2 linked regions of the Geotalea uraniireducens genome follow. Each later gene encodes a partner of the first gene's protein in a complex. Links are inferred from orthologs where the notes say so. Each region holds a gene or a part of one and is shown in the gene's direction. Other genes may lie near its edges.

What was found.
Region 2: the proteins of QMN23_RS11965 (region 1) and smc are in contact, whole or in part, in a crystal structure (PDB 3ZGX), measured with the Bacillus subtilis proteins. The link is inferred for Geotalea uraniireducens from one-to-one orthologs.

Annotation. Positions count from the first base shown.
Region 1 is NZ_AP027151.1:2,549,179-2,555,566, reverse strand. Bases 4-2,988 are described here. They hold QMN23_RS11965 (segregation and condensation protein A), read left to right. Parts: upstream 4-1,086; coding sequence 1,087-1,890; downstream 1,891-2,988. Other genes in these bases: amrB (AmmeMemoRadiSam system protein B), read left to right, coding at 2,615-2,988; scpB (SMC-Scp complex subunit ScpB), read left to right, coding at 1,890-2,501; trpS (tryptophan--tRNA ligase), read left to right, coding at 107-1,090; QMN23_RS11975 (site-2 protease family protein), read left to right, coding at 4-22. Also shown: more of QMN23_RS11975, read left to right, coding at 1-3; more of amrB, read left to right, coding at 2,989-3,418; QMN23_RS11950 (hypothetical protein), read right to left, coding at 3,452-3,661; QMN23_RS11945 (chorismate mutase), read right to left, coding at 3,668-3,955; nadB (L-aspartate oxidase), read right to left, coding at 3,963-5,558; QMN23_RS11935 (lytic transglycosylase domain-containing protein), read left to right, coding at 5,753-6,361. UniProt on the Bacillus subtilis protein: Participates in chromosomal partition during cell division. May act via the formation of a condensin-like complex containing Smc and ScpB that pull DNA away from mid-cell into both cell halves.
Region 2 is NZ_AP027151.1:1,396,923-1,402,685, forward strand. Bases 1-4,111 are described here. They hold smc (chromosome segregation protein SMC), read left to right. Parts: upstream 1-383; coding sequence 384-3,911; downstream 3,912-4,111. Other genes in these bases: QMN23_RS06470 (sigma-54-dependent transcriptional regulator), read right to left, coding at 1-222; QMN23_RS06480 (roadblock/LC7 domain-containing protein), read left to right, coding at 3,927-4,111. Outside these bases: more of QMN23_RS06480, read left to right, coding at 4,112-4,286; signal recognition particle-docking protein FtsY, read left to right, coding at 4,287-5,318; QMN23_RS06490 (cell division protein ZapB), read left to right, coding at 5,375-5,551; QMN23_RS06495 (cell division protein ZapA), read left to right, coding at 5,557-5,763. UniProt on the Bacillus subtilis protein: Required for chromosome condensation and partitioning.

The DNA of each region.
Region 1 (6,388 bases):
TACCTTCTTCCTGATGCGTTAAAGCTCGGGGAGTAACCGGACGAAGAGCAGTAGCGTTTTCAATCCCGATCCGGACGACCGCCCGGGTAGCAAAGGAGCAGCAAGCATGAGCAACAAACGGATTGTCAGCGGCATGAGACCGACCGGCAAGCTTCATCTCGGCCATTTCCACGGCGTTCTCGCCAACTGGCGCGAACTTCAGGAAAACTATGAATGTTTCTTTTTTGCCGCCGACTGGCACTCGTTGACGACCGAGTACGATAATACCGGCGGGATCCGCGACAGTATCAGGGAGATGGTTCTCGACTGGCTGTCTTTCGGGGTCGATCCGCAGCGAAGTGTTATCTTCCAGCAGAGCCTCGTGCCGCAGCACGCGGAGTTGAACCTGATTCTGTCGATGATTACGCCGGTTTCCTGGCTGGAACGCAATCCCACCTATAAAGAGATGCAGGATAATCTGTCGGCGAAAGATCTTTCCACGTTTGGCTTCCTCGGTTACCCGGTGCTGATGGCGGCGGATATCATTCTCTACAAGGCCGCGAAGGTGCCTGTCGGTCACGATCAGTTGCCGCATCTGGAGATCACCCGGGAGATCGCCCGCCGCTTTAACTTCCTCTATCGCGAAGTTTTTCCGGAACCGGCGGCGCTCCTTACCGAAACTCCGAAGGTCCTTGGCCTTGATGGCCGCAAAATGAGCAAGTCCTACGGCAACGCGATTTTCCTCTCTGAGAGCGCCGAGGAGACCAGGAAAAAGGTGCAGTCGATGGTGACCGATACCCAGCGGGTGCGGCGGAGCGATCCGGGCGATCCCGACCGCTGTGTTGCCTTCTCCCTGAACCGTCTTTACATTCCCGAAGATAAAAAGGCGGAAATCTACGCTGGCTGCCGCGGGGCGGAGATCGGCTGCGTAGAGTGCAAGAAGCTCCAGGCGGAATATCTGGTTGAAACTCTGGCACCATTTCGCGCCAAAAGAGAGGAGCTGACGACCCAGCCAGGCCTGGTGGAGGATATCCTCGCGGCTGGGAGCGCCAAAGCCGCCGCCGAAGCGAGCCGGACCATCGCCGAGGTCAGGGACGCGATCCGGCTATGAGCGGTGAGGAGCACCTGCCGTTTTATCCAGAGGGGGGCGCAGCGCCTTACACGGTCAAGCTGGAGGTGTTCGAGGGGCCTTTGGATCTGTTGCTCCATCTCATCAAAAAGAATGAGATGGATATTTACGACATTCCCCTGTCAATCATCACCAAGCAATACCTTGAGTACATCAAACTTTTGAAGGAACTTAACCTGGAGGTCGCCGGCGAGTTTCTCGTCATGGCTTCCACTCTGCTGCAGATCAAGTCGAAAACCCTCCTGCCAACACCGGTTGACGAAGAAGGAGGGGAGGACGAGGAAGAGGATCCGCGTGCCGAGTTGGTGAGAAGGCTGCTGGAATACCAGCAGTACAAGGAAGCTGCCTTGACCCTGACCGGGCGTAATCTGCTTGGCCGGGAACATTTTGCCCGGCAGGTGCCGTTCTCCGAGGCTGAAGCCGCCGAGGGGGGGGATGATGCCCTGGAGGTCGAACTGTTTGAACTGATTGAAGCATTTCAGCGGATTCTCGACCGTGTTTCCCAGGAAAGCTTCCACGAAGTCGGCGCCGATTCGATCACTATTGCCGAACGGATCAGCGAGATTCTTTCGATGCTGGAAGGGAAGGAATCGCTGCTGTTCGACGAGCTGTTCCCCGAAACTGTCAGCCGCGATTATCTGATTGCCACATTTCTTGCGGTTCTGGAACTCTGCAAGCTGAAGGCGATCAAAGTCATCCAGGCTAACCGGTATGGCTCGATCTGGATCGCACCGGCCGTTATAGAAGAGGCAGAAGCGCCGGTCGAAGAAGGAGAACGCTGATGTCGACGCTCAAGTCGATTGTCGAGAGCCTGCTGTTCGTTGCCGAGGGTCCCTTGACCCTTGACCGGCTCTGTTCACTTCTGGAAGAGCATGAACGCAACGATATCCGTGCTGCACTGAATACGCTCCTGCAGGATTATGGCGGCGAAGGGCGCGGAGTTGAGCTGGCTGAGGTTGCCGGGGGGTACCAGTTCCGTACGGTTGCGGAAAACGCCGATTATCTGCGGCGCTTGACCAAGGTCCGGCCGGTCCGCTTTAGCCAGTCGGCCCTGGAGTCGCTGGCAATTATTGCCTACCGCCAGCCGGTAACCAGGGCTGAGATTGAGTATCTGCGCGGGGTCGATTCCGGCGGGGTACTGAAGACGCTTTTGGAGAAAAAGCTGATCAAGATTCTCGGCAAGAAAGATATCCCCGGCAAGCCACTCATCTACGGGACGACGCGGGAATTTCTCGAAGTGTTCGATCTGAAGGACTTGCGCAGCCTGCCGAGTCTGAAAGAGATCAGGGAGCTTTCCGAAACCAGCAAGTTCGAGCAGCAGGAGGAATTGCCGCTGCCGCTGCCGGAGAGCGAGACGTCCGCCGCTAACAATTCGGACGATACCGACGCCTGAGGCCTGCCGTATCGTTTCCCCCCCAGTCTGACTCCCTCGTCTTTTCATGCTATAGTTGATGTCGGGAATGGCAAGAGAAAACACGCCGCTGTTTTCGTGAGCGGAGGTGGGCGATGATACGTCATCCGGCGGTAGCAGGGCAGTTCTACAGTGATGATCCCCGGCAGCTCCGGGCCGAGATGGCGCGGTTGGTGCCGGTCGATGTGCCGAAGCGGAAGGTTATTGGGATAGTGGCCCCCCATGCCGGCTATCTTTACTCGGGAGGGGTGGCGGGAGCGCTGTACGGGGCGATCGAGCTGCCGGAAACCGTGATCGTCATCGGACCCAATCATCATGGTTTCGGTGCTGCCGTTGCCCTCTATCCCGACGGCGAGTGGCTTACTCCTTTCGGCACCGTGCCGGTCGGTGGTCATCTCGCCCGACTGCTCCGCGAACACCTGCCGCTGGTCGAGGTCGATTCGACGGCGCATCGCTTCGAGCATTCTCTGGAGGTACAGGTCCCCTTTCTCCAGTATCTCCGTAACGATCTTACCATTGTACCGCTCTGCCTCGGTTTCGGTGATTATGAACGGTGTCAGCAGTTAGGGGAGGGCATTGCCCGGGCAATCGGCGATTTCGGTGACGAGGTGCTGATCGTTGCCAGCTCCGATATGACCCATTACGAGCCGGCGGCAATGGCACGGCAGAAGGACCAGCTGGCGGTTGCTGAAATGCTGGCTCTCAATCCGCTGGGGCTACATCAGGTGTGTCGGCGACAGGGGATCACCATGTGCGGGGTCATCCCGGCGACCGTCATGCTGGTTGCCGCGAGAAGCCTCGGGGCAACCAAGGCCGAATTGATTCGTTATGCAACGAGTGGCGATGTGACGGGGGACAACAGCCAGGTAGTCGCCTATGCCGGGCTGGCCGTCTGGTAAATCGGCTGCTGGTTGGTGGCGGCGACCGCCCGGTCATTCCTCTTTGGCGATACGTACCACCTGATGGACCCCCGGCATTTTTTCAAGCTTCTCCTGATCGAGGCTATCCGTATCGCCGATGACCCCGATAATCGTCCGGTTGGCGCCAGTCGACTGGTGAATGTCGAAATTCCGGTTGATCAGGTATTCCTTGATCTGCACGAGCGCCTGTTCATCGGCGTTTTTCTTCATGATGATGAGCATTGCCGATCACTCCTTCACACGCTTGTCCCGATTAGTCATGATTCTTTCCAGCCGCCGCGATTCGTCGATAACCCGCTCGAACAGCCGGACAATGGCCCCGTCGTCGAGCGGGCCGCCGTTTTCGCTCTTCATCCGCTCGAAGATGAGTTTTTCCCGTCTGGGATCGTAAACAGCCATCCCTCGCTGTTTCTTGATCTCGCCGATCTGCAGGGCCAGACCGGCGCGTTGGTTGAAAATCCGTAGCAGTTCGCTGTCGAGTCGGTCGATTTCAGTTCTCAATTCGTCGATCGTCATGAGCGCCTCAGATATTTTTTCTGACGAAGGAGTCTTTCTTCCAGTGGATATCATCGCGCTGCGGGTAATCGATGGTGCAGTGCAGCCCACGCGATTCCTTGCGCTGTTGGGCGCATTTGACGATCAGTTCGGCGACGGTGGCAATGTTGCGCAATTCGATGAGATCGGAAGTGATGGTGAAGTTCCAGTAGTAATCCTCGATCTCTTCCTGAATGAGATTGATCCGGTGCAGCGCCCGTTCCAGCCGTTTGTCCGAGCGGACGATCCCGACATAATTCCACATGAAGCGACGAATCTCATCCCAGTTCTGGGAGACGACGACCATCTCATCGCTGTCGGTCGCCGTTCCGGCGTCCCATTCGGGGATTTCCGGGAAGGTAAAGGAGTTCGCTTCGATCTGGCTGACGGCATGCTTGAAAGCCCTGCCGGCATAGACGGCGGCCTCCAGCAGGGAGTTGCTCGCCAGCCGGTTGGCCCCGTGCAGGCCGGTAAATGCTACTTCGCCGATGGCGTAGAGGTGGCTGATGTCGGTCTGGCCGTTCGTGTCGACGGCAACCCCGCCGCAGAGATAGTGGGCTGCGGGCACGACCGGCAGTGGCTCCTTGGTCATGTCGAGGCCAAATTCCAGGCAGGTCTGATAGATATTGGGAAAGCGGTTCCGAACGTAGTCGGGGTCTTTGTGGGTAATGTCCAGGTAGACGCAGTCGTCACCATGAGTCTTCATCTCGTTGTCGATGGCCCGGGCAACGATGTCCCTCGGTGCCAGGTCTTTCAACTGGTGGTATTTATCCATGAAGGCGGTACCGTCCCGGCGGCGGAGGATAGCGCCTTCGCCGCGAACCGCCTCTGAGATGAGGAACGATTTGGCATGTGCGTGATAGAGGGTGGTAGGGTGGAATTGCATGAATTCCATGTTGGCGATCGTTGCCCCGGCTCGGTAGGCCATGGCGACACCGTCACCTGTGGCCACGTCCGGATTGCAGGTGTACAGGTAGACTTTGCCGGCGCCACCGGTGGCGAGCAGGGTTACCTTGGCGGTAAAGGTCATTACGGTGTTGTTATTGATGTCGAGAACATGGGCACCAAGACAGCGGTTTGGCTTCAGACGTTTGCGAAGCACTTTTGCCTCAGTGATCAGGTCGATGGCGATATGGTGCTCGAACAGTCTGATGTTCGGATTCTCCTGAACGGCTGCGACCAGTGCCCGCTCGATTTCCCGGCCGGTAACGTCGTCGGCATGAAGGATACGGCGCTGGCTGTGTCCGCCTTCCCGGGTGAGGTCGTACGAACTGCCGCTCTGGGTGAACTGGACACCCCACTCGATCAGATTGTTGATGATCTGCGGTCCTTCTTCGACCACCATCCGGACCACGTCTTCGTGGCAGATGCCCGCACCGGCAACGAGCGTGTCCTGAACATGCGCGTCGAAGGTGTCCTCTTTGGAGAAAACGGTGGCGATGCCGCCTTGGGCATAGTTGGTGGCAGATTCAGTCACTTCCCGTTTGGTGACGATGGCGACGGTGCCGTGTTCTGCAGCCTGGAGTGCAAAGGTGAGACCGGCGATGCCGCTGCCGATGACGAGAAAATCACTCTCAATTTTCATGAACGTGCTCCTCGGGTGGGGATAATGTAAACGGATTTAATCCGGCGATTATTCTCCCCAGCCCCTTGTTTGTCAAGGGATTTTGGGCGGTTGGCGAGGCAACGGCGCGATGGAGGTTGAAATGCACTGGCGATTGGTCTATATTTTGTATGTTTTTCCTGCAGTCGTCGATTTTATCCTTGTCGGATGTATCCATGTCCCGAAAGATCAGTCTGCTCATACTGCTCGCCGTAGCCGGAAGCCTGATCTGGTGTGCCGGAGCCAGTGCCGATATCTATCGCTATGAAGACAGCGATGGGGTCGTGCATTTTACCGATGCTCCTACGGACAAGCGATTCAAGGTCTATCTGCGGGATATCAAACGCGACCGGAAGCTTCGCACCACCTTCAGGCTTGCCGGTTGCATCCGCGATCCGCGCGAGTTTGAACCGATCATCGATCAGTGTGCTCTGGAATTTGGCGTCGATAAATCGCTTGTTAAAGCGGTCATTCATGCCGAATCGGGGTATAATCCCAATGCCGTATCGCGGAAAGGGGCCAGTGGCCTGATGCAGCTAATGCCGCAGACCGCCCGCGACTTGAAGGTTGGCAACTCCTTCGATCCGCGGGAAAATATCCGCGCCGGTGTGCGTTATCTCCGTTTTCTGCTCGATACCTTCAGAGGAGACGTCTCTCTTGCTCTGGCCGCCTACAATGCCGGCATGGCGAAAGTCGCCCGCTACGGCGGTGTGCCTCCTTACCAGGAAACCCGGACCTATGTCGACCGGGTGCTCAGCTATCAGAAGTCTTACCAGAACAATTAAGTTTTCCGGATCAAATCAACCAACAAG
Region 2 (5,763 bases), 1.2 Mb from region 1 along the record:
AGACTGTTCCTTTGCCCGCTTCAGGATGTCGATCCCGTTGCTGTCGGGGAGAAACAGGTCAGTGATGACGATGTCGAACTTCTCGCGGGCGAGCAATTCCAGACCCTCTTTTCCCGTAGCCGTCCCCTTGAGCTGGTAGCCGGCATGTTTGAGAAGGAGGGAAAGGGCTTCGCGCCCCGATTCTTCGTCGTCGATGAGGAGGATTCGCGTCCGTTCTTTCATGGCACCTCCACGGATGAGCCCTCAACGTAGCATCTTTGCCGGAGATTGGCAAGTCGGCAGTGGCCGCCGGAAGGAGCCCCGTTGCGGGCCCGGTGCCGGCGCCTGCGGCCGCTGCTTTGCCTTTGCATTACGCCCCGTCGTTTGCTACTATAGCCCGGTTTATGCGAATCAAACGTCTCGATATAGGGGGCTTCAAGTCCTTCGTCGATAAAGCGTCCCTCGATTTCCAGCAGGGGATTACCGGTATCGTCGGACCGAACGGTTGCGGCAAGTCGAACGTCGTCGACGCCATCCGTTGGGTGATGGGAGAGCAGTCGGCCAAGAATCTGCGCGGTAAGTCCATGGAGGACGTGATCTTCGGCGGCAGCGAGTTGCGCAAGCCCGTCGGGATGGCGGAAGTCTCCATGGTGTTGTCTACCGACGACGGCCGGGTATCGGCCAAGTACCTCGGCTATCACGAGATCCAGGTCACCCGCCGCCTCTACCGGGATGGTGAAAGCGAGTATTTCATTAACAAAACTCCCTGCCGGCTGATGGATATCACCGAACTGTTCATGGATACCGGGGTCGGCGCTCGGGCCTATTCGATCATCGAGCAGGGCAAAATCGGCATGATTCTCCATTCAAAACCCGAGGAACGCCGGTTTTTGATTGAGGAGGCGGCGGGGGTCACCAAATTTAAAGCCAGGAAACAGGTTGCGCTGAAAAAGATCGATCTGACCCGGCAGAACCTGTTGCGGATCGGTGATATCCTGGCGGAAATCAAGCGTCAGCTCAATTCATTGCAGCGCCAGGCCAAGAAGGCGGAAAAATTTAGAGAATACCGGGAAGAGCTCAAAGAACTCGAAATTCGCGCTGCTGTCAGCCGGTTTTCGGTATTGAACCAGGCCAAAGATGAGCTGGAAAACGAACTGCGGCAGGCCGTTTCCCGGGAGACCGAGCTGGCCGCCGAGCTCCGGCAGCGGGAGCTGCAGGTCGAAGAACGGCGGGTAACGCTGGTCGAGCAAGAGAAAGAGGTCACCGGATGCCAGGAGGACCTCTTCCGGCAGAAAAGCGATATCCAGGGATGTGAGAGCCGGCTCGAATTCCAGCAGAAGGAGCTGGCGGCGCTGGAGCGTCGCCAGGAACGCCTGACCGATGAACATGCAGGGCTGGAAAAACAGCTGTCCGAGGCCGAAAACGAGGTGAAGCGCCTCGTCGAGCAAAGCGGGCTCTTTGCGGTGGAGGCCGCCGAGGAGGAAGGAACTCTTCTCGACCGGGAAAATGAATTGGAATCGATGGCGGGGAGCGAAGTGGAGCTTGCCGCTGCCGTGGAAGAGATGCGTCGCGAGCTGTTTTCGCTGCTGGCCGAGGTCGCCCAGCTGAACAACCAGCGGGGGGCGGCCGTACGCCGGCTGGAGAACCTGGCGGAGCGAGTCGAGCGTAACCGTCGCGAAGGGGTGCTGCTCCAGGAAAAAGCGGTCGAGGCCCAGGGAAAAATTCACGAACTCGAATCGGTTGTCGCGCGATTAACCGGGCTGAAAGCGGAGCTGGCAGAGCGGATTCCGCTGCTGGTTCGTCAAGAGCAGCAAACCCGGGCCGACATTGCCGAAGCTGAACAAGCGCTGGTCACGAAGCGGGACGAATTGAGCAGGAAGTCGTCCCGTCTCCACTCCCTGCAGGAACTCGAAGCCCAGTTTGCCGGCTATGGCCAGGGGGTGAAAGCACTCTTGCAGGCAGCGGAGTTTCGCGGCCGGTTCCAGGGGGTCATCGCCGACCATGTCGAAACGGCCGCTGAATTCGAAGCTGCCCTCGAAGCGGTCCTCGCCGATCGTCTCCAGTATCTGATTGCTCCGGAGGAGGCCGCTGCATTTGCGGCGCTGACATACCTGAAAAATTCTGCCGGCGGCCGCTGCTGGGTTCTTGCTGGCGATCCCGCCGCGCCGGAACTCCTCTCCTTGCCCGATCATCTTCAGCCGCTGCTCTCCTGTGTGACCATTGCCGCCGGGGCCGAAGGCTATATTCGCCCGCTGTTGGCCAATGTCGCGCTGGTCGACGACCTCGCCGAAGGAGTCGCCCTCTCCCGGCGGTTTCCCTATGCCACCTTCGTTACTCGGGACGGGGACTTGGCAGCCGGCGGGATGATCGGCGGCGGTTCGGTCGAGGCGGGCGGCGGCGGGCTGGTGCATAAGAAACGCGAGATTCGTGAGCTGGTTGCCGCAGTTGCGGTTGTGACCGAGGTCGTTGGCGACCTTGAGCGACAGCGCGAAGAACTGCGGCGCGCCGCTGCCGGCATCGAGGAAGAATTGCGCGACCAGCGTCAGGAGCTTCACCAGACGGATCTTCAGCTGGTCAATGCCGAAAAAGATCTGGCCAAGGCGCGGGAGGATTGTCAGCGGGTTGACGAGCGGCTTGCCTTGGTCGGTCTGGAAGACGACCAGCTTCGCGAGGAGCGGGAAACGCTCGACGCGGAGGTTGGCGAGGCCGATAGCCGCCGGAGTGTCAGGGAAGAGCGAAAGACCGTTCTCGAAGCCGAACTTGCTGGCCTTCAGGAACAATTGGCCGGAAAAAAGAAGGCGATTGCGGAAGTGCGCGAGGCGGTGACTGCTCTGAAGGTGCGAGGAGCCCAACTACGGGAGAAAAAGGATGCCGCCAGTCGGGCAATGGCCCGGGCCGAGGCGTCGATCGCCGACCTGCGGCAACGGATCGAACGGCATCGGCTGGAGGGTGCCGAATGTGTCCGGGAGCACGACGGACTGGTTGCCGCCCGGTCGGCAAGCGAAGAGGAGCTGCGGCAGCTGCTGGCCGTCCATGCCGGCGCCGAGGCGACATATGCCGAGCGCAAGCGGAGCTTTGAACTCCAGGCCGAGGAAGTGCGCGAAGAAGAGGCATTGCTCAAAAGGGTGCGCAGCGGGTGCGACGAGGCAAAGAATGCCGTTGCTTCCTGTCGGCTCAAACTGTCTGAGCTGACTCTCGAATTGAACCACCTGGTCGCCACGCTGCAGGACAAATATCGTCTTGAACTGCAATCCCTGCTGCCGCGTTATGCGGACCTTGCCTATGACGCGGAGCAGGCGGAACAACGGCAGCGGGAACTGGCCAGGCTCGTCGAAGAGATGGGGGAAGTGAACCTGACCGCCATCGAGGAGTATCAGGAACTCGATGAGCGCTTCACCTTCCTGTCGGGACAGAAGGCCGACCTGGAAGAGTCGCTGCTATCGCTGCAGCAAGCGATTCAACGCATCAACCGGACGACGCGCAAGCGGTTCCTGGAAACCTTCAAGCTGGTCAACGAGAAATTCCAGGAAGTATTCCCCCGGCTCTTTTGCGGTGGTCGGGCCGAGCTGAAGCTGACCAACGAAGAAGACCTCCTGGAGACGGGGATCGATATCATCGTCCAGCCGCCAGGGAAAAAATTGCAGAACGTCACGCTGCTTTCCGGCGGGGAAAAGGCCTTGACTGCCGTTGCCCTGATTTTTTCCATCTTCCTGATCAAACCGTCGCCGTTCTGCCTGCTCGACGAAGTCGATGCCCCGCTCGACGATGCCAATATCGGCCGTTTCAACGATATGGTCCGGGAGATGAGTGAAATTTCCCAGTTCATCATCATTACCCATAACAAGGCGACGATGGCGGTTGCCGACACTCTTTACGGCGTGACCATGGAGGACCCCGGAGTGTCGAAGCTTGTTTCCGTCCGGCTGAACTGACAGGGGAGGTGCGTGGTGCCCTTCAAGACTATCCTAACCGATCTCGTTCACACCGTCCCGGGAGCCAGTGGTGCCATTCTGGCTGATTGGGAGGGGGAAGCAGTTGATCAGTTCGCACGATTCGACACGTTCGAGCTGAAAATTATCGGCGCCCACAAGGCGATAATCCTCAGTCGCCTGCAGGAAGTCCAGGACCGGTTTGCCGGCGGGTTCGTCCGTGAAGCGGTGATTACTACCTCGGCGCTGACGGCAATCGTCGGCGCCGTCGGGAAAGACTATTCACTGGTCATGACCCTTGAACGGGCGGCAATTCCCGGCAGGGCCCTCTACCATTTTCGCCGGGCAGTGGCGCTGCTGGCCAAGGAGATATATTGAATGGCTGACGAGAAAACAGGATTTTTCAGAGGATTATGGGGGAAAATTGCCGGCCAGGAGCAAGAGACGGCTGGCGAGCCCGCTGAAAGTCTACCGGAAAGCGAGGACCGTGAGCGACGTCCCGGGTTCTTCGAACGGCTCAGGCAAGGTCTTGCCAAAACCCGTGATTCATTCGTGGGGAAAATTGACCGGCTGGTTCTCGGCAAGAAAGAGATCGATGCCGATACCCTGGAAGAGTTGGAAGAAATCCTCATTTCCGCCGACATCGGGGTCAACACGACGGTTGAATTGATCCGGATGCTCGAACAGCGGTTGTCCCGTAACGAATTGCAGGACGGCGAGGCGCTGAAAGCCGCGTTGAAGGAGGAAATCTATGCCCGGCTGAGTCGCGACGCCCGGCCGCTCGATATCACTACTGCTTCCCCCTTCGTGATCATGGTCATCGGCGTGAATGGCGTCGGCAAGACGACGACCATCGGCAAGCTTGCCGCCCGATACTCGGCCGAGGGGAAAAAAGTCGTCCTTGCCGCCGGCGACACCTTCCGGGCCGCCGCCGCCGAGCAGCTGCAAATCTGGGGGGAGCGGGCCGGTGTCGACGTCGTTCGCCACCGGGAAGGCGCCGACCCCTCGGCAGTGGTTTTCGACAGCATCAAGGCCGCACAGGCGCGCAACGCAGACGTGCTGATCGTCGATACGGCGGGTCGGCTCCATACGAAGGTGAACCTGATGGAGGAATTAAAGAAGGTCAAACGGATCATTGGCCGGGAGTTGCCCGGTGCGCCCCATGAAACGCTGCTGGTGCTCGATGCGGCGACCGGACAGAATGCGGTGTCACAGGCCAAGCTTTTCAAGGAAACCGCGGAAGTTACCGGTATTGCATTGACCAAACTCGACGGGACGGCCAGGGGAGGAATCGTTGTTGCAATCTGTAACGAGTTCCGGATCCCCATCCGCTATATCGGGGTCGGAGAGGGGGTCGACGACCTTCGCGACTTCGATCCGGAGCAGTTCGTCGAAGCGCTTTTCTATTAATTTCCTTGACTTTACAAGGGGGCTGCACTATCATTACACCCCAAAAAGGCCTCGGTATGGATGGTGAACTTTTCGCCGAAATTGAGCGGCGTGTGGATTTACTTCTTGAGCGCTATCTGGCGTTGAAGGGTGAAAATGAGCAGCTCCGGAATGAAAATTCCCGCCTAATGGAAGAGCGCAATCTGATCAAAGGGCGGCTCGATATCATTCTCGACAAGCTTGAGAGGGTCTGACGCGGGTGAAGCACTCTCACCGGATCAAGGTGTTGGGCAAGGAAATCACGGTTCGAAGTGAGGCCGATCCGGAGCATGTGCAGGAAGTTGAACGGTTCGTCAATCGGAAAATAGCCGAAGCTCAGGCTGCAGTGCCGGTTGGCGATCCCCAGGTGCCGGTTATCCTGGCGCTGATGAATATGGCGGAATCCTGTCTCGCCCTGCAAAAGGAG